2 regions of the Pseudomonas sp. SK3(2021) genome follow, and region 2 is predicted to be linked to the other one. Evidence: predicted binding sites of a transcription regulator. Region 2 holds the regulator's gene; the other holds the start of a gene.

Region 1 (3,775 bases), 3.0 Mb from region 2:
TGAAAACCTTCGACGCGAAACGGCTCGCCGGCGAGCATGAAGCGTTCGCCATCGCGGGGGATCATTTCGTCCAGGGCGATCATGTTGCTGTCACGATCGACTTCGACCAGATAGCTTTGAAAGCGCTGGCTGCGTTCGTGGAAAGTGATGATCAGCGGGTCATGGCTGTCTTGCAGCAAGCGCAGCGTGGAGCTGATTTCCAAGGGGGTGGCGAGCACCTTGGGGGGCTGCGGCGCATCTTCTGCGTTTACGGCATTGAACACGGTTCATCAATCTCCAGACAAAATACGACTACACGCAAGAGCCAGCATTTTGCCAGCATGTTCCGCGACTTGATAGGGCGCGCTCATCTCTGGGGTCAAGCCTGGCTAAGCGGGCGAGGCTTGGCCAGCTTGGCGGTTGAACCGCGGGCATCATAGAGGGCTGGAGGCTCGCCACCGGTGAGGATTTTCAACTGATTGGCGGTGGTGGCCTGTTGAACCTGGATCGAGCGACCGTTGAGTTCGTTCGCCACTTGGCAATCGGCAAGCATCTGGGTCAGTACGTCGCTCTGGGTCAGCAACTGCTCGCCAACCGAAGAGTGGCTGGCCAGTTGCTCCAGGCCGGCGCGGCTGGCAGGAAGATTCAGGCTGGCAAGGATTTCGCTGCGTTTGCGGCCATGCTGCTCGAGCAAAATGATCAGGGCTTGCTTCTGCGCAAGAATTTCTTCCAGCAGCGGCATGTCGCGACCGTGCAGGGCAAGGGATTCGGTGCGCAGCAATTCCAGCAACTGTTGAGCTGGAGCAAAGTCGTCAGTGATCAGTTGCAGCAGATTAGTGTCGTGCATGTATGGCCTTGGGTTTTAAGCGTCCAAAAAACTGGCGCAGGCCTTATTGGCTAGCGCTGGGCTTCGAAATTGAGCAGTTTGCTGGCTACACGGTTGCTATCGACTTTATAGCTGCCATCGGCAATCGCTTGCTTCAACTCGGCCACGCGGGCGTTGTCGACGGCAGGCTGGTCGCGCAGCTTGTCAGTGATCTTCTGCAACTGTTGAGCCTCATTGCTGAGGTGTACCGACTCCCCGCTGGTGCTGGCCTGTTCGGCCGGAACGTTCAGCGGCGCGGACTTGTCGGCGTCGCCGGTTTCCTTGCTGGCGCTGGTGCGCGTGCTACCGGTGAGTGAGGGAGAACTGTTTAAACGGCTGAAATCGATGACCATGGTAAAAAAGCCTCTGGGTATTTGGACGCTTGACTTGTTTTCGGCAATACCCCGGAAAACTTTAGGCTCAAATGTCGATAAGCCCGCACGCGCCGCTATTGCCCTGCATGGGCCACAGTTTAGGGGGCAACAGTGCACAGCGCCAGTCGTCTACATGGCGACTTCCACCTGTCCCGGCGCGGTGATCCGCGCTTTGATGACCCGTTGTGAATTGAGGTTCTTGACCCGTATCTGCTCGCTCATGCCGCCATTGGACAAGGCTTCGCCAGGCATTTTCACGTTCAACGTACCGCTGCGGGCGGAGATCACCACCTGATCGCCCTTGCGCACCACTTCCGCCTGTTCCAGGTGAACCAGGGTGACGAGTTGGTCGGCGACCATGGGGCGGACAAGCTTCTGCCCGATGGCCTGGTCCACCGAAGTCAGATAACCCTGGTTGATCTGGCCGATATCACGCTCGCGCAGCATCACGTCTTCGGGGCTGATAATGCCGGCGCGCTTGAGCGGCCGGGTGGTGGTCACCACTTCGCGGAACAGCTTGACCTGGGCGGGCACGAACACGGTCCAGGGCGAGGCGCCGTCACAGCGGACACGAACGGTCACGCGTCCCAGCGGTTGCGCCGGGCTTTCCAGGGTCGCTGTCAATTCCTTGTCGCAGTGCGGCATGCGCAGCCGTGGGTCGAGCTGATTGACCTGGATTTCGTAGCGCCCAGGCGTTTGACTGGTTGCCAGATAGTCTTCTACGGTGAATTCAAGAAACCCCTGAGTGACGCCGATAAGTAGATCAGGCAGGGTTACCGAGTCAGCAACGGCAGGATGGCCAGGGTTTAAAAAAAACAACGCCGACAGCCCGTACAGCAATCTGCGGTAGTTTGATGTCAGGTGTCGGGAAAATGTCGTTTTGGCGTTCATAACAGTTAAAAAGCAAGCGCCGTGCCGTTTAGCGATGAACGCGCGTCGGATCTTGAGCTTTGGGGAGTCTGGGCATGGCTGGTGTAATGGATTCGGTGAACCAGCGCACGCAACTGGTAGGGCAGAATCGCCTTGAGCTGTTGTTGTTCCGTCTTGACGGGCAGCAGCTCTATGGGATCAACGTGTTCAAGGTTCGGGAGGTGCTGCAATGCCCCAAGCTGACGTTGATGCCCAAATCCAGTCCTGTGGTGTGCGGAGTCGCGAATATTCGAGGGGCGACCATTCCGATCCTGGACCTGGCGATGGCCACCGGTTCAGGCGGATTGCAGGATCTGAGCAACCCGTTTGTCATCATCACTGAGTACAACACCAAGACCCAGGGGTTTCTGGTGCGGTCGGTCGAGCGCATCGTCAACATGAACTGGGAGGAGATCCATCCGCCACCCAAGGGGACGGGGCGCGATCACTACCTGACGGCGGTGACGCGGGTCGACAATCAGTTGGTGGAAATCATCGACGTCGAGAAGGTGCTGGCCGAGGTCGCGCCGACACCCGAGACGATTTCGGTGGGCGTGGTGGATGTCGAGACTCAGCACAAGGCGGTTTCGCTGCGGGTGCTGACGGTCGATGACTCGTCGGTGGCGCGCAAGCAGGTCACGCGTTGCCTGCAGACCGTGGGGGTCGAAGTGGTGGCCCTGAACGACGGCCGACAGGCGCTGGATTACCTGCGCAAGCTGGTCGACGAGGGCAAGAAACCTGAAGAAGAGTTTCTGATGATGATCTCCGACATCGAGATGCCGGAGATGGACGGCTACACCCTCACGGCCGAAATACGCAACGATCCACGCATGCAAAAGCTGCACATCATCCTGCATACTTCGTTGTCAGGTGTATTCAATCAGGCGATGGTGAAGAAGGTCGGTGCCGATGACTTCCTTGCCAAGTTTCGTCCTGATGACCTGGCATCCCGGGTTGTCGACCGGATCAAAGCAGCAGATAACAGCTAGGGATATCGATCCCTGGCGGTCACACGATTTAAGAGGCGGCATCATTGTCTACGGGTAATTTGGATTTCGAACAGTTCCGGGTGTTCCTGGAAAAAGCCTGTGGGATCTTGCTGGGCGAGAACAAGCAATATCTGGTGTCGAGCCGTCTCAACAAACTGATGGAACAGCAAGGCATCAAATCCCTTGGGGAGCTGGTTCAGCGTATCCAGAGCCAGCCGCGCAGCGGTTTGCGAGAGATGGTGGTCGACGCCATGACCACCAACGAAACCCTGTGGTTTCGTGATACCTATCCATTCGAGGTGTTGAAGAACAAGGTCCTGCCGGAGGCGATCAAGGCCAGCCCCAACCAGCGCTTGCGCATCTGGTCGGCGGCCTGTTCCTCGGGTCAGGAACCCTATTCGTTGTCCATGTCGATCGACGAGTTCGAGAAGGCCAACATGGGGCAATTGAAGATGGGGGTGCAGATCGTTGCCACCGACCTGTCCGGGACCATGTTGAACAACTGCAAGACCGGCGAGTACGACAGCCTGGCGATCGGTCGCGGTTTGTCTGCCGATCGCCTGCAGCGCTATTTCGATCCCAAGGGGCCGGGGCGCTGGGTGGTCAAGGCACCGATCAAGAGCCGTGTCGAGTTCCGCTCGTTCAACCTGCTGGACAGC
Region 2 (14,627 bases):
CGACCCACTACGCCGTGGCGCTCAAGTACGACGCCGAGAAGGGCGGGGCGCCGGTGTTGCTGGCCAAGGGCAGTGATTTCCTGGCGCTGAAGATCCGCGAGATCGCCGTGGCCAACGAAGTGCTGTTGCTGGAGTCGCCGGCGTTGGCGCGTTCGATCTACTACTCCACCGAACTGGAGCAGGAAATCCCCGCCGGGCTCTATCTGGCGGTGGCCCAGGTGCTGGCGTATGTCTATCAGATTCGCCAGCACCGCGCCGGCAAGGGCAAGCGCCCCGATCCGCTCAAGGACCTGCCGATTCCACCGGATTTGCGTCGCGATGCCTGAGGTCGGCGTTGGCTGTGCCGACGTTATCGCGAGCAAGCTCGCTCCTGCAGAATTCACGCCCGGCCTGTAGGAGCGAGCTTGCTCGCGATGGCGCTGAAAGCGCCTTTTATGACGACTGATGGCGCAACGCCATAAATCAGTTTTCCTTCCAGGCCAAAGTTGGAAGGCTTCTTGCAATACCCGCCCTGCGCCGCTTCCAGGCGTCAAAAGTTTGCTTCAAGGGAACGGGGAATACCGGTGGATCGCTCTCAGTTAATCAGTACGGCTCGCACTAACCTGGCTGACCTCAGTCGGGGGAACCTGGGTGTGCCGCTGTTGCTGCTGGTCATGCTGGCCATGATGATGCTGCCGGTGCCACCGTTCCTGCTGGACGTGTTCTTTACCTTCAACATCGCCCTGTCGATCGTTGTCCTGCTGGTCTGCGTGTATGCCCTGCGGCCGCTGGATTTCGCGGTATTCCCGACCATCCTGCTGGTGGCGACCCTGCTGCGCCTGGCGCTGAACGTGGCTTCCACGCGGGTGGTGATGCTCCACGGCCAGGACGGTCACGCTGCCGCCGGCAAGGTGATCCAGGCCTTCGGCGAGGTGGTGATCGGCGGTAACTACGTGGTCGGTATCGTGGTGTTCGCGATCCTGATGATCATCAACTTCGTGGTGGTGACCAAGGGGGCCGGGCGGATTTCCGAGGTGAGCGCGCGTTTCACCCTCGATGCGATGCCGGGCAAGCAGATGGCCATCGACGCCGACCTCAACGCCGGCCTGATCGACCAGGCCCAGGCCAAGGCGCGGCGCCAGGAAGTGGCCCAGGAAGCCGAGTTCTACGGTTCCATGGACGGTGCCAGCAAGTTCGTCCGTGGTGACGCCATCGCCGGCCTGCTGATTCTGTTCATCAACCTGATCGGCGGCATGGCGGTCGGTATCTTCCAGCACCACATGTCCTTCGGCGATGCCGGTCGGGTCTACGCCTTGCTGACCATCGGTGACGGTTTGGTGGCGCAATTGCCATCGCTGTTGCTGTCCACCGCGGCCGCGATCATGGTGACCCGTGCTTCCGGTTCCGAAGACATGGGCAAGCAGATCAACCGGCAGATGTTCGCCTCGCCCCGGGCCCTGGCCGTCGCCGCCGGCCTGATGGCGGTGATGGGCCTGGTGCCGGGCATGCCGCACTTTTCCTTCCTGAGCATGGCGGCCCTGGCGGCCGGCGCCGCGTACCTGTTCTGGAGGCGCCAGAACGTGGTCAGGGTCAAGGCGCTGGAAGAGGTCAAGCGCCAGCAGGAACTGCTGCCTTCGCCGGCCCGCGCCATGGAAACCAAGGAGCTGGGCTGGGATGACGTGACCCAGATCGACATGATCGGCCTGGAAGTCGGCTATCGGCTGATTCCCCTGGTGGACCGCAACCAGGGTGGGCAACTGCTGGCGCGGATCAAGGGCGTGCGCAAGAAGCTGTCCCAGGACCTGGGCTTCCTCATGCCGACCGTGCATATTCGTGACAACCTCGACCTGGCGCCCAGTGCTTACCGGCTGACGCTGATGGGGGTGATCCTGGCCGAGGCCGAGATTTACCCGGATCGCGAGCTGGCGATCAATCCGGGGCAGGTCTATGGCACGCTCAACGGTATCACCGCCAAAGATCCGGCCTTCGGCCTGGAGGCGGTGTGGATCGAGATCAGCCAGCGCGCCCAGGCGCAGTCGCTGGGCTACACCGTGGTCGACGCCAGTACCGTGGTCGCCACCCACCTCAACCAGATTCTCTACAAGCACTCCAGCGAGCTGATCGGCCACGAAGAAGTCCAGCAGCTCCTGCAACTGCTGGCCAAGGGCTCGCCGAAGCTGGCGGAAGAGCTGGTGCCGGGCGTTCTCTCGTTGTCCCAGTTGCTCAAGGTGTTGCAGGCGCTGCTGGCCGAACAGGTGCCGGTGCGCGATATCCGCAGCATTGCCGAGGCCATCGCGAACAATGCCGCCAAGAGTCAAGATACTGCCGCTTTGGTGGCCGCGGTGCGCGTCGGATTGTCACGCGCCATCGTGCAAAGCATTGTAGGGACTGAGTCCGAGCTGCCTGTGATCACCTTGGAGCCCAGGTTGGAACAGATTTTGCTCAACAGTCTGCAGAAGGCAGGACAGGGCTCGGAAGAGGGGGTTCTGTTGGAGCCAAGCATGGCTGAAAAGCTGCAGCGTTCGTTGATCGAAGCTGCGCAGCGCCAGGAAATGCAAGGTCAACCGGTGATTCTGCTGGTAGCCGGTCCGGTCCGCGCGATGCTCTCGCGGTTCGGGCGCCTGGCGGTCCCGGGCTTGCACGTGTTGGCTTATCAGGAAATCCCTGACAACAAGCAAGTGACCATCGTTGCGACAGTAGGGCCCAACGGCTGAGGTAGTGGGTTATGCAAGTTAAGCGTTTTTTCGCCGCCGATATGCGTCAGGCCATGAAGCTGGTTCGTGATGAGCTGGGCGCCGACGCCGCCATCATTGGCAATCGCCGCATCGCTGGCGGTGTCGAGCTGACGGCTGCCCTGGATTACAAGCTGTCGGCGCTGGCGCCGCGGGTTCCGAACATGGAGCTCGAGGACGAACTGCGCAAGACTCAGTCGCGCATCGTCACCGCCCAGGCGGAACTGAGCCTGCGTGGCGATGGCGATGGCAGCACCAATCGCCAGCTGTTCGCCGGCCTGCCGCTGACCGCCGCCGAGCCGCTGATCGAACCGACGTTCAGCGAGCCCCATCGCCCGGCTCCGGTGGCCGCCGCGCCGGCTGTCGATCAGCGGGCACTGGACTCGATGCGTTTTGAACTCAACGGCTTGCGCGAGCTGCTGGAAGTCCAGCTCGGTTCCCTGGCCTGGAGCCAGCTGCAAGGCAGCCGGCCCGAGCAGGCCAACCTGTGGCGGCGCCTGCAGCGTATCGGCTTGTCCGGTCCGCTGGCCCGCGACCTGCTGGCGCTGATCACTGAAATCGACGAGCCCCGCCAGGCCTGGCGCATGCTCCTGGCCCACCTGGCGCGGATGATCGTGACCCCGGAAGTCGAGCCATTGGAAGAGGGTGGAGTGATCGCCATGGTCGGCCCCGCCGGCATGGGCAAGACCACCACCCTGGCCAAGCTGGCCGCCCGCTACGTGCTCAAGTACGGCGCGCAGAACATCGCGCTGGTGAGCATGGACAGCTACCGCATCGGCGCCCAGGAGCAGCTCAAGACCCTGGGCCGGATCCTCAACGTCTCGGTGACCCATGTCGACCCGGGCCAGTCCCTGGCGCAAGCCCTCGATCCGCTGCTGCGCAAACGCGTGGTGCTGATCGACACCGCCGGCCTGCAAGCCAGCGACCCGGCCCTGCGCATGCAGCTGGAAAGTCTGGCCGGACGCGGGATCAGGGCAAAAAATTATCTGGTATTGGCAACCACCAGCCAGAAACAGGTTCTAACCGCCGCGTACCACAGCTACAAGCGTTGCGGGCTGGCCGGCTGCATCCTGACTAAACTGGATGAAACCGCCAGCCTTGGTGAGGTGTTGAGCCTGGCGATCAGTCACGAACTCCCCGTTGCCTATCTGACCGATGGCCCGCGGATTCCGGACGATCTGCACTTGCCGCGCCGTCATCAGCTGGTCAGTCGTGCGGTGAGCGTGCAGATGCAGGAAGAACCCAGCGAAGAAGCCATGGCTGACATGTTCGCTGACCTCTACCACAACCCGACCAAGCGGGTTGGCTGAGGGAATCATGAAAAGATTGCAATGTACCTACATCGATGGTCTGCCAGGCATTGTTCCGTTGGTGAACGCGCAGCCAGTTATGTGGCCCCGTCTAAGTAAGACAAGGTAAAGAAAGAACATGGGCAGCATGCATCCCGTACAGGTGATCGCGGTGACCGGCGGCAAGGGTGGCGTCGGCAAGACTAACGTGTCAGTGAACTTGTCCCTGGCCCTAGCGGAGCTCGGCCGGCGCGTCATGCTGCTGGACGCCGACCTGGGTCTGGCTAACGTCGACGTGCTATTGGGACTGACCCCCAAACGGACCCTCGCCGACGTGATCGAGGGCCGCTGCGAGCTGCGCGATGTGCTGCTGCAGGGGCCGGGTGGAATCCGTATCGTGCCGGCGGCGTCCGGCACCCAGAGCATGGTTCATCTGAGCCCGGCCCAGCATGCCGGCCTGATCCAGGCCTTCAGCGACATCGGCGACAATCTCGATGTGCTGGTGATCGACACCGCTGCCGGCATCGGTGACTCGGTGGTCAGCTTCGTCCGCGCCGCGCAGGAAGTCTTGCTGGTGGTCTGCGACGAACCGACCTCGATCACCGACGCCTACGCGCTGATCAAGCTGCTCAACCGCGACTACGGCATGAACCGCTTCCGTGTGCTCGCCAACATGGCGCAGAGCCCGCAGGAAGGGCGCAACCTGTTCGCCAAGTTGACCAAGGTCACGGATCGCTTCCTGGACGTGGCCCTACAATATGTCGGCGCCGTGCCTTACGACGAATGCGTGCGCAAGGCCGTGCAAAAGCAGCGTGCGGTCTATGAGGCGTTTCCGCGTTCGAAATGCTCGCTGGCGTTCAAGGCCATCGCGCAGAAAGTCGATACCTGGCCGTTGCCGGCCAACCCACGTGGGCATCTGGAATTTTTCGTCGAGCGGCTAGTGCATCAGACAGCGGGACCGGTGCTATGAGCGCCAGCGGCTACAACCTTTACAAAAAGTCGGCACGTGACAGCCAGTACGAATTGATCGAGCGTTATGCGCCCCTGGTCAAGCGTATTGCCTATCACCTGCTGGCGCGCCTGCCGGCCAGTGTCCAGGTCGAAGACCTGATCCAGGCCGGGATGATCGGCCTGCTCGAAGTGTCGACCAAGTACGACGCGAGCAAGGGCGCGAGTTTCGAGACGTACGCGGGTATCCGTATCCGTGGTGCGATGCTCGATGAGGTCCGTAAAGGTGACTGGGCGCCGCGTTCGGTACATCGCAATACCCGGATGGTGAGCGATGCCATTCGCGCAATTGAAGCTAAAACCGGTCGTGACGCTAAAGATCATGAAGTTGCGGCCGAACTTCAATTGAGTCTCGACGATTATTACGGGATTTTGAACGACACCTTGGGCAGTCGCCTGTTCAGCTTCGACGACCTGTTGCAGGACGGCGAGCATGAAGGGCTGCATGAGGATGGCGCGAGTGCTCATCTCGAGCCGTCGCGCGACCTGGAGGACGAACGTTTCCAGGCCGCGCTGGCGGACGCGATTGCCAATTTGCCGGAGCGTGAGCGACTGGTCTTGGCGCTGTACTACGACGAAGAGCTGAACCTCAAGGAAATCGGTGAGGTCCTGGGAGTCAGCGAATCGCGGGTCAGCCAGTTACACAGCCAGTGCGCGGCCCGTTTGCGGGGGCGTTTGGGGGAGTGGCGAGCGCGCTGACAGGCAGTGTGGGGACACTGCGAACGAGACTGGCACGACGTTGCCGGTCTTGCGGTGTGTATTCCATGCAGTCGTTGAGTGCTCTGCCTGATTGATTGAATGGCGCGTTCAGGTGCTGGACGCGTTTAAGACTGCTTGGAGGTCGAATTGGACAAGAACATGAAAATCCTCATCGTTGATGACTTCTCAACGATGCGGCGGATCATAAAAAACCTGTTGCGTGACCTGGGGTTCACCAACACGGTCGAGGCTGACGATGGCACCACCGCCATTCCGGTCCTCAACAGTGGGAGCATCGACTTTCTGGTAACGGACTGGAACATGCCTGGCATGACCGGTATCGATCTGCTGCGCCATGTGCGCGCCGATGAAAAACTCAAGCACCTGCCGGTACTCATGGTGACCGCTGAAGCCAAGCGCGAACAGATCATCGAAGCTGCCCAGGCCGGCGTAAACGGCTATGTGGTCAAGCCCTTCACGGCCCAGGCGTTGAAAGAAAAGATCGAGAAGATCTTCGAACGCATCGGTTGAGATGTGGAACCATTCCGCCACGGGGGAGCTATGGAGCACAACGAATCTTCATTGGGCGATTTCGAATCGACCCTGAAAAAACACGCACTCGAACTGGTCGACAGCCTCGAAAAAGGCAAGTTCGGCGAAGCCGTGCAACTGATCCATGAGCTCAACCAGACCCGTGACCGCGGCCTGTACCAGGAAGTCGGCAAGCTCACCCGCGAGCTGCATAGCGCCATCGTCAATTTCCAGATTGACCCGCATATGCCGCAAGCCGAGGAAGTTTCACAGATCACGGATGCCACCGAGCGCCTGTCTTATGTGGTCAGGCTGACCGAGGCCGCGGCCAACCGCACCATGGATCTGGTCGAGAGCGCCACCCCGTTGGTCAATGGCCTGAGCAGCGAAGCCCAGGCCCTGAGCGCCGACTGGGGACGTTTCATGCGCCGCGAACTGGGCGCCGAGGAGTTCCGCGACCTGGCCCGCCGGGTGGACGGTTTCCTGACCCGCAGCGAGCAAGAGACGCGCGCGGTATCGAGCAACCTCAACGACATTCTGCTGGCGCAGGACTACCAGGACCTGACCGGTCAGGTGATCAAGCGCGTGACCCAGTTGGTCACCGAAGTCGAGAGCAACCTGCTCAAGCTGGTCCTGATGGCCAGCCAAGTCGATCGTTTTGCCGGCATCGAACATGACCGTGAATCGATCCTTGCTGAAAAAGATCCGCAAAAACATCTGGCCAAGGGTGAAGGTCCGCAGATTCATGCCGATAAACGTGAAGACGTTGTATCCGGTCAGGACGATGTCGACGATTTGCTTTCCAGCCTTGGATTTTAGGCTCAGACCTAGTAGGAGCACCCATTAATGAGCTTCGGCGCCGATGAAGAAATCCTCCAGGATTTTCTGGTTGAGGCCGGCGAGATTCTAGAGCAACTGTCCGAACAACTGGTCGAGCTGGAAAGCCGGCCGGACGATGCGGATCTGCTCAACGCAATTTTTCGCGGTTTTCACACTGTAAAAGGGGGCGCCGGCTTCCTCCAGCTCAACGAGCTGGTGGAGTGCTGCCACATCGCCGAAAACGTGTTCGACATCCTGCGCAAGGGTGAGCGTCGCGTCGACGCGGAACTGATGGACGTGGTGCTCGAAGCGCTGGACGCGGTGAACGGCATGTTCGGCCAGGTGCGCGAGCGTACCGAGATCACCGCCGCCACCCCGGAGTTGCTGGCTGCCCTGGCCCGCCTGGCCGAGCCTGCCGGAGCCGAGGAGGTCGCCGCGCCGGTGGCCGAGGTTGAGGCAGTTGTTGAAAGCGTTGCCGAATCGGCCGAAAGCGAGTCCGGCGATATTACCGACAGCGAGTTCGAGCAGTTGCTCGATTCTCTCAATGCCGCCAAGGCCGAGGCCGAAGCCCCGGCCGCTGTTGCCCCCGTTGCGCCCGCGACCGGTGGCGAAGCGGCCAGCGACGAAATTACCGACGCCGAGTTCGAGTCGCTGCTCGATCAATTGCATGGCAAGGGTCAGTTCGCACCGGATGCGGTGGCACCTTCGGCCACGGCGCCCGCGGCGGAAAAAGCCGCGGCCAGCGACGAAATCACCGATGACGAATTCGAAGCGCTGCTGGATCAGTTGCACGGCAAGGGCAACTTTGCGGTAGAGGCGCTGGATTGCGCAGTGGCAGCGGCGGTACCACCGGCTGCGCCAAGCGCGGCTGCCGCCGGTAGCGACCTGATCACCGACCAGGAATTCGAATCCCTGCTCGACGAGCTGCATGGCAAGGGCAAGTTCTCTGAAGTACCTGCTGCCGCCGCGACCAAGGGGAGCGCAACGGCGGTCACGGCCTCGGCGCCTGCCGCCGTCGCCAAGCCGGCAGCGAAGAAAGCCGAAGCCAAGGTCGAAGCGCCGAAACCAGCCGCCGCCGCTGCGCCGGCGCCTGCTCGTGCTCCGGCTGCCGCCCCGGCGGAAAAGCCGGTCAGCGAAGCCGAAACCACCGTGCGGGTCGATACCGCGCGGCTGGACGAAATCATGAACATGGTCGGCGAGCTGGTACTGGTGCGTAACCGCCTGGTGCGCCTGGGGCTCAACAGCGGCGACGAAGCCATGTCCAAGGCCGTGTCGAACCTCGACGTGGTCACGGCCGACTTGCAGACCGCGGTGATGAAGACCCGGATGCAGCCGATCAAGAAGGTCTTCGGGCGTTTCCCGCGCCTGGTTCGCGACCTGGCCCGCCAGCTCAAGAAAGAGATCAACCTGGAGCTGGTCGGCGAAGAGACCGACCTCGACAAGAACCTCGTCGAGGCCCTGGCCGACCCGCTGGTGCACTTGGTGCGCAACGCCGTCGACCACGGTATCGAGTCGCCGGAAGAGCGCGAGGAGGCGGGCAAGCCCCGTGGCGGCAAGGTGGTGCTGGCGGCCGAACAGGAAGGCGACCACATCCTGTTGTCGATTTCCGATGACGGCAAAGGCATGGACCCGAATGTCCTGCGCGCCATTGCGGTCAAGCGTGGGGTGATGGACAAGGATGCCGCCGATCGCCTGAGCGACACCGAGTGCTACAACCTGATCTTCGCCCCGGGCTTCTCGACCAAGACCGAGATCTCCGATGTATCCGGCCGCGGCGTGGGCATGGACGTGGTGAAGACCAAGATTTCCCAGCTCAACGGCTCGATCAACATCTACTCGACCAAAGGCCAGGGGTCGAAGATCGTCATCAAGGTGCCGCTGACCCTGGCGATCATGCCGACCCTGATGGTGATGCTGGGCAACCAGGCGTTCGCCTTCCCGCTGGTCAACGTCAACGAAATCTTCCACCTGGACCTGTCGCGCACCAACGTGGTCGACGGCCAGGAGGTGGTGATCGTCCGCGACAAGGCGTTGCCACTGTTCTACCTCAAGCGCTGGCTGGTCAGCTCCGCCGCTCACGAAGAGCAGCGCGAAGGCCATGTGGTGATCCTTTCGGTCGGCACCCAGCGGATCGGCTTCGTCGTCGATCAACTGGTCGGCCAGGAAGAAGTCGTCATCAAGCCATTGGGCAAGATGCTCCAGGGAACTCCGGGCATGTCTGGCGCCACCATCACCGGTGACGGCCGCATCGCACTGATTCTCGATGTTCCGAGCATGCTCAAGCGTTACGCCGCACGGCGTATTTGAATACCGGAGGGGCGGGGCCATTTGCCTTGCCCCGCCTAACGGAGTGTTTATGGCAGTCAAGGTCCTGGTGGTGGACGATTCGGGGTTCTTCCGCCGCCGCGTCTCGGAAATTCTTTCAGCGGATATCAATATCCAGGTCGTCGGTACCGCGACCAACGGCAGAGAGGCGATCGATCAGGCGCTGGCGCTCAAGCCGGACGTGATCACCATGGACTACGAGATGCCGATGATGGATGGCATCACGGCGGTGCGGCACATCATGCAGCGCTGCCCGACGCCGGTGTTGATGTTCTCCTCGCTGACCCATGAAGGCGCCCGGGTGACCCTGGATGCGCTGGATGCCGGCGCGGTGGATTTCCTGCCGAAGAATTTCGAAGACATCTCGCGCAATCCGGAGAAGGTCAAGCAACTGCTGTGCGAGAAGGTCCACAGCATCTCGCGCAGTAACCGTCGTTTCAGCAGCTACAGTGCGCCGGCGCCACTGCCGGCAGCGGCCCCTGCGCCATCGAGCCCTGGCAGTTTCAGTGGCACGGCCCCGGCGCGTCCGGCTCCGGCACCGATTGCCGCCCGTACGCCGGCCGCCGGCGCGTCGTCGCCAGCGCCCAAGCGCAAGGCCTACAAGCTGGTGGCCATCGGTACCTCCACCGGTGGTCCGGTGGCCCTGCAGCGGGTGCTGACCCAGTTGCCGGCCAACTTCCCGGCGCCGATCGTGCTGATCCAGCACATGCCGGCGGCCTTCACCAAGGCGTTCGCCGAACGCCTGGACAAGCTCTGCCGGATCAGCGTCAAGGAAGCCGAGGATGGCGACATCCTGCGTCCGGGCCTGGCATTGCTGGCTCCTGGTGGCAAGCAGATGATGGTCGACGGCCGTGGCGCGGTGAAAATCCTCCCGGGCGACGAGCGCCTGAACTACAAGCCGTGCGTGGACATCACCTTCGGTTCGGCGGCCAAGTCCTACGGCGACAAAGTTCTGGCGGTGGTGCTCACCGGCATGGGCGCCGACGGTCGCGAAGGCGCGCGCCTGCTCAAGCAGGGCGGTAGCGCGGTCTGGGCCCAGGATGAGGCGAGTTGCGTGATCTACGGGATGCCGATGGCGATCGTCAAGGCGGAGCTGGCGGATGCGGTGTACGGCCTGGACGAGATCGGCAAGCACCTGGTCGAGGCTTGTCTCTGATGGATGTTCTAAGCCTCATCGGGATCATCATGGCGTTCGTCGCCATCATCGGTGGCAACTACCTGGAAGGCGGTCATCTGTCGGCCCTGGCCAATGGTCCGGCGGCGCTGATCGTGTTGGGCGGGACCATCGGCGCGGCGTTGCTGCAGTCGCCGTTGAGCGCCTTCAAGCGGGCCATGCAGATCCTCGGCTGGATCCTGTTTCCGCCGCGGGTCGACCTGCCCGGCGGCATCGACCGCGTCGTCAACTGGAGCCTGACCGCCCGCAAGGAAGGCCTGCTGGGCCTGGAAGGCGTGGCGGATGCCGAGCCCGACACCTACTCGCGCAAGGGCTTGCAACTGCTGGTGGACGGCGCCGAGCCGGAGTCCATCCGCAGCATCCTGGAAGTGGATTTCTACACCCAGGAAAGCCGCGACATCGAAGCGGCCAAGGTCTTTGAAAGCATGGGCGGCTACGCGCCGACCATCGGCATCATCGGTGCGGTCATGGGCCTGATCCATGTCATGGGCAACCTGGCCGACCCGTCGCAGCTGGGCAGCGGTATCGCGGTGGCCTTCGTCGCGACCATCTACGGTGTGGCCAGCGCCAACCTGGTGTTGCTGCCGATCGCCGCCAAGCTCAAGTCCATAGCCTTGCGGCAGTCGCGTTATCGCGAAATGTTGCTTGAAGGAATCCTGTCGATTGCCGAAGGTGAAAACCCTCGTTCCATTGAGTTGAAGCTGCAAGGCTTCATGGACTAAGGGAATAGCCATGTCACGTCGTCGCCGGCATGAGGAACACGTCAATCATGAACGCTGGTTGGTGTCCTACGCGGACTTCATCACCTTGCTGTTCGCCTTTTTCGTGGTCATGTACTCGATCTCCTCGATCAACGAGGGCAAGTACAAGGTCATTTCCGAAGCGTTGATTGGCGTGTTCACCGACTCGGATCGCGCCCTCAAGCCGATTCCCATCGGTGAGGAGCGGCCCCATACCGTGACCCCGGCCAAGCCGCTGGTCAAGGACAGCGAACAGACCGACGCCGGTATCGCTGGTGCCAGCGACCCGCTGAAAAGCATCGCCGACGATATCAGTGCGGCCTTTGGCGACCTGATCAGCTCCAACCAGATGACCGTGCGCGGCAATGAGCTGTGGGTCGAGATCGAACTCAACTCCAGCCTGTTGTTCGGCAGCGGCGATGCGATGCCCAGCGACCTGGCGTTCAACATCATCGACAAGGTGGCGGCGATCCTCAAACCCTTCGACAACCCGATTCACGTCGAGGGTTTTACCGACAACCAGCCGATCCAGACCGCGCAGTACCCGACCAACTGGGAACTGTCGTCGGCCCGTTCGGCGAGCATCGTGCGGATGCTGGCGATGCAGGGGGTCAATCCGCAGCGCCTGGCGTCGGTCGGCTACGGCGAGTTCCAGCCGGTAGCCAATAACGCGACGGCCGATGGCCGCGCCCGCAACCGTCGGGTGGTGCTGGTGGTGTCGCGCAATCTCGATGTACGCCGCAGCCTGACAGGCACCGGCACCGCCCATGCAACACCGGATGCGGCATTGAAGCGGGCTGGCACACAAACTGCACCTACGCCAGTCAAGACGCCGGGACGCGAGAGTGCCGTCAATTCTCCGTCACCGGCTTTATAACTGGGTGCTATTTCTCGGTCGGCCCGCGCCTGCCGGGAGGAACAATCTGAATGAGAGTCTGGGCAGTTGCCAATCAAAAGGGTGGCGTCGGTAAGACCACCAGTTCCATCGCTTTAGCCGGGTTGCTGGCCGAGGCGGGCAAGCGCGTGGTCGTGGTCGATCTCGACCCCCACGGCTCCATGACCAGCTATTTCGGCTATGACCCCGACAGCCTGGAACACAGTAACTACGACCTGTTCCTGCACAAGGGCAGCGTCCCCGAGGGCTTGCCCGGGCAGTTGCTGCTGTCGACCAGCGACGAACGTATTTCCCTGCTGCCATCGAGCACCGCGCTGGCCACCCTGGAGCGCCAGTCGCCGGGGCAGAGCGGCCTGGGCCTGGTGATCGCCAAGAGCCTGGCGCAGCTGTGGCAGGATTTCGACTATGCGGTGATCGACAGTCCGCCGTTGCTCGGCGTGCTGATGGTCAATGCCTTGGCGGCGAGCCAGCAACTGGTGATCCCGGTGCAGACCGAGCACCTGGCGGTCAAGGGCCTGGAGCGCATGGTCAATACCTTGGCGATGATCAACCGCTCGCGCAAACAGGCGCTGCCGTTCAGCATCGTGCCGACCCTGTTCGACCGCCGGACCCAGGCGTCCCTGGGCACCTTGCGGGTGTTGCGCGACAAGTTCCCGGATGAGATCTGGCAGGGCTACATCCCGGTCGACACACGCCTGCGCGATGCCAGCCGGGCCGGGCTGACGCCTTCGCAGTTCGACGGCAAGAGCCGTGGCGTACTGGCCTATCGCGCCTTGCTCAAGCACTTGCTGGCCCAGCAACTTGTCCCGCAGGTGGCCTGACGTGGCGGAGCATTCAAGTCTGCTATCGGTCTGGCCGATAAACCCTACAGGTCACTGTGCTGGGTTTTATCCGTGGGCATCCTCATGAATCGTCCTGTCGACGTTACGTCCCGGCCGCAGCTGGCGCTGCAGTCCTACCTGGACGCGTTGCTGCAGGACGCCACCGAAGAAGAATTCGCGGTTCCCGAGGTGCTGCCCAAGGTTCAGGCAGCGCTGGAAGAGGTGGCGGTGTCGAGCGAGGTCCTGGATGAGTTCCAGGCCGCGGTGCTCGAAGAACAGGCCCGCGATGCCCAGGTCCAGCGTACGCCGCCAGCCGCGGTGGTTGTCGCGCCGATAGCGCGGGTCGAGGCGTCCGTGGTCGCCCCGGTGCTGGAGGCGCCCGCGCCATTGCCGGCCACCTTGTCGAGCGTTGCGCCCTTGCTGCAAGGCGTGGTCGCCCCGGTGGTCGAGGTGCATCGGCCGCCCAGCAGTACGCCACCCCCGGTGGCGGGTGACGACCGGCCGAGCTGGGCGGCGGAACCCTTCGAGTGCCTGCTGTTCGATGTCGCCGGGTTGACCCTGGCGGTACCGCTGGTCTGCCTGGGATCGATCTACTCCCTGGCGGGGCATGAACTGACGCCGTTGTTCGGCCAGCCGGAATGGTTCCTCGGGATCCTGCCGAGCCAGGCCGGCAACCTCAAGGTGCTGGATACCGCGCGCTGGGTGATGCCCGACCGCTACCGCGACGACTTCCGCCAGGGCCTGCAATACGTGATCTCGGTCCAGGGCTACGAGTGGGGGCTGGCGGTGCATCAGGTCAGCCGCTCGTTGCGCCTGGACCCGAACGAAATCAAATGGCGCAGCCACCGTGGCCAGCGGCCATGGCTGGCGGGGACGGTCATCGAGCATATGTGCGCGCTGCTGGACGTTTCCGAGCTGGCCGAGCTGATCGCCAGCGGCGGGGCGAAACACATGGCGATCAGTAAACCGGCACCGAAGCCGATATAGACCAACAACAGGCTGCACCGACGGTGCGGCCACACAGAACACACACCGTTTCCAACGGTTTTTTGAGGGGTCAGGGGTATGAATAAGTCGTCGTCTGCACAGAGTTCCGAAGATCCGATCCTGCAATGGGTAACCTTCAAGCTGGATAACGAGTCCTACGGCATCAACGTGATGCGCGTCCAGGAAGTCCTGCGCTACACCGAGATTGCACCGGTGCCGGGTGCCCCGAGCTACGTGCTGGGCATCATCAACCTGCGCGGCAACGTGGTGACCGTGATCGACACCCGCCAGCGTTTCGGCCTGGTGCCGACCGAGGTCAACGACAACACCCGCATCGTGATCATCGAAGCCGACAAGCAAGTGGTCGGGATCATGGTCGACAGCGTGGCGGAAGTGGTTTACCTGCGCCAGTCGGAAGTCGAGACTGCGCCGAACGTCGGTAACGAAGAGTCGGCCAAGTTCATCCAGGGCGTGTGCAACAAGAACGGCGAGCTGCTGATTCTGGTCGAGCTGGACAAGATGATGAGCGAAGAAGAGTGGTCGGAACTGGAGAGTATCTGATTGATTCTCGAGGTTGCGGTTATTGTCCTGTTCCTCTTTTGGGCAGGCACGCTGGCGATGTTCCTGG

Evidence for each region. The regulator FliA, encoded in region 2, starts transcription of late flagellar genes. The targets are predictions, from matches to a motif close to CTAAAGTTTNNNNNNNNNNNGCCGNTAA.
Region 1: a site for FliA is predicted at 1,235-1,262, ahead of flgM (flagellar biosynthesis anti-sigma factor FlgM). Genes of this name have one in related genera too.

What each region holds. Positions count from the first base shown of each region.
Region 1 covers NZ_CP061943.1:5,010,886-5,014,660, reverse strand. Annotated here, with positions in the region: gene IF690_RS21940 (flagellar brake protein) at 1-263, opposite strand, end outside; gene IF690_RS21935 (flagella synthesis protein FlgN) at 359-826, opposite strand; gene flgM (flagellar biosynthesis anti-sigma factor FlgM) at 877-1,197, opposite strand; gene flgA (flagellar basal body P-ring formation chaperone FlgA) at 1,348-2,109, opposite strand; gene IF690_RS21920 (chemotaxis protein CheV) at 2,184-3,116, shown strand; gene cheR (protein-glutamate O-methyltransferase CheR) at 3,161-3,775, shown strand, end outside.
Region 2 covers NZ_CP061943.1:1,995,247-2,009,873, forward strand. Annotated here, with positions in the region: gene flhB (flagellar biosynthesis protein FlhB) at 1-326, shown strand, start outside; gene flhA (flagellar biosynthesis protein FlhA) at 564-2,693, shown strand; gene flhF (flagellar biosynthesis GTPase FlhF) at 2,705-4,021, shown strand; gene fleN (flagellar synthesis regulator FleN) at 4,140-4,970, shown strand; gene fliA (RNA polymerase sigma factor FliA) at 4,967-5,707, shown strand; gene IF690_RS09070 (chemotaxis response regulator CheY) at 5,867-6,238, shown strand; gene IF690_RS09075 (protein phosphatase CheZ) at 6,269-7,057, shown strand; gene IF690_RS09080 (chemotaxis protein CheA) at 7,085-9,364, shown strand; gene IF690_RS09085 (protein-glutamate methylesterase/protein-glutamine glutaminase) at 9,414-10,538, shown strand; gene IF690_RS09090 (flagellar motor protein) at 10,538-11,278, shown strand; gene motD (flagellar motor protein MotD) at 11,289-12,173, shown strand; gene IF690_RS09100 (ParA family protein) at 12,224-13,012, shown strand; gene IF690_RS09105 (CheW domain-containing protein) at 13,097-13,999, shown strand; gene IF690_RS09110 (chemotaxis protein CheW) at 14,078-14,560, shown strand; gene IF690_RS09115 (DUF2802 domain-containing protein) at 14,561-14,627, shown strand, end outside.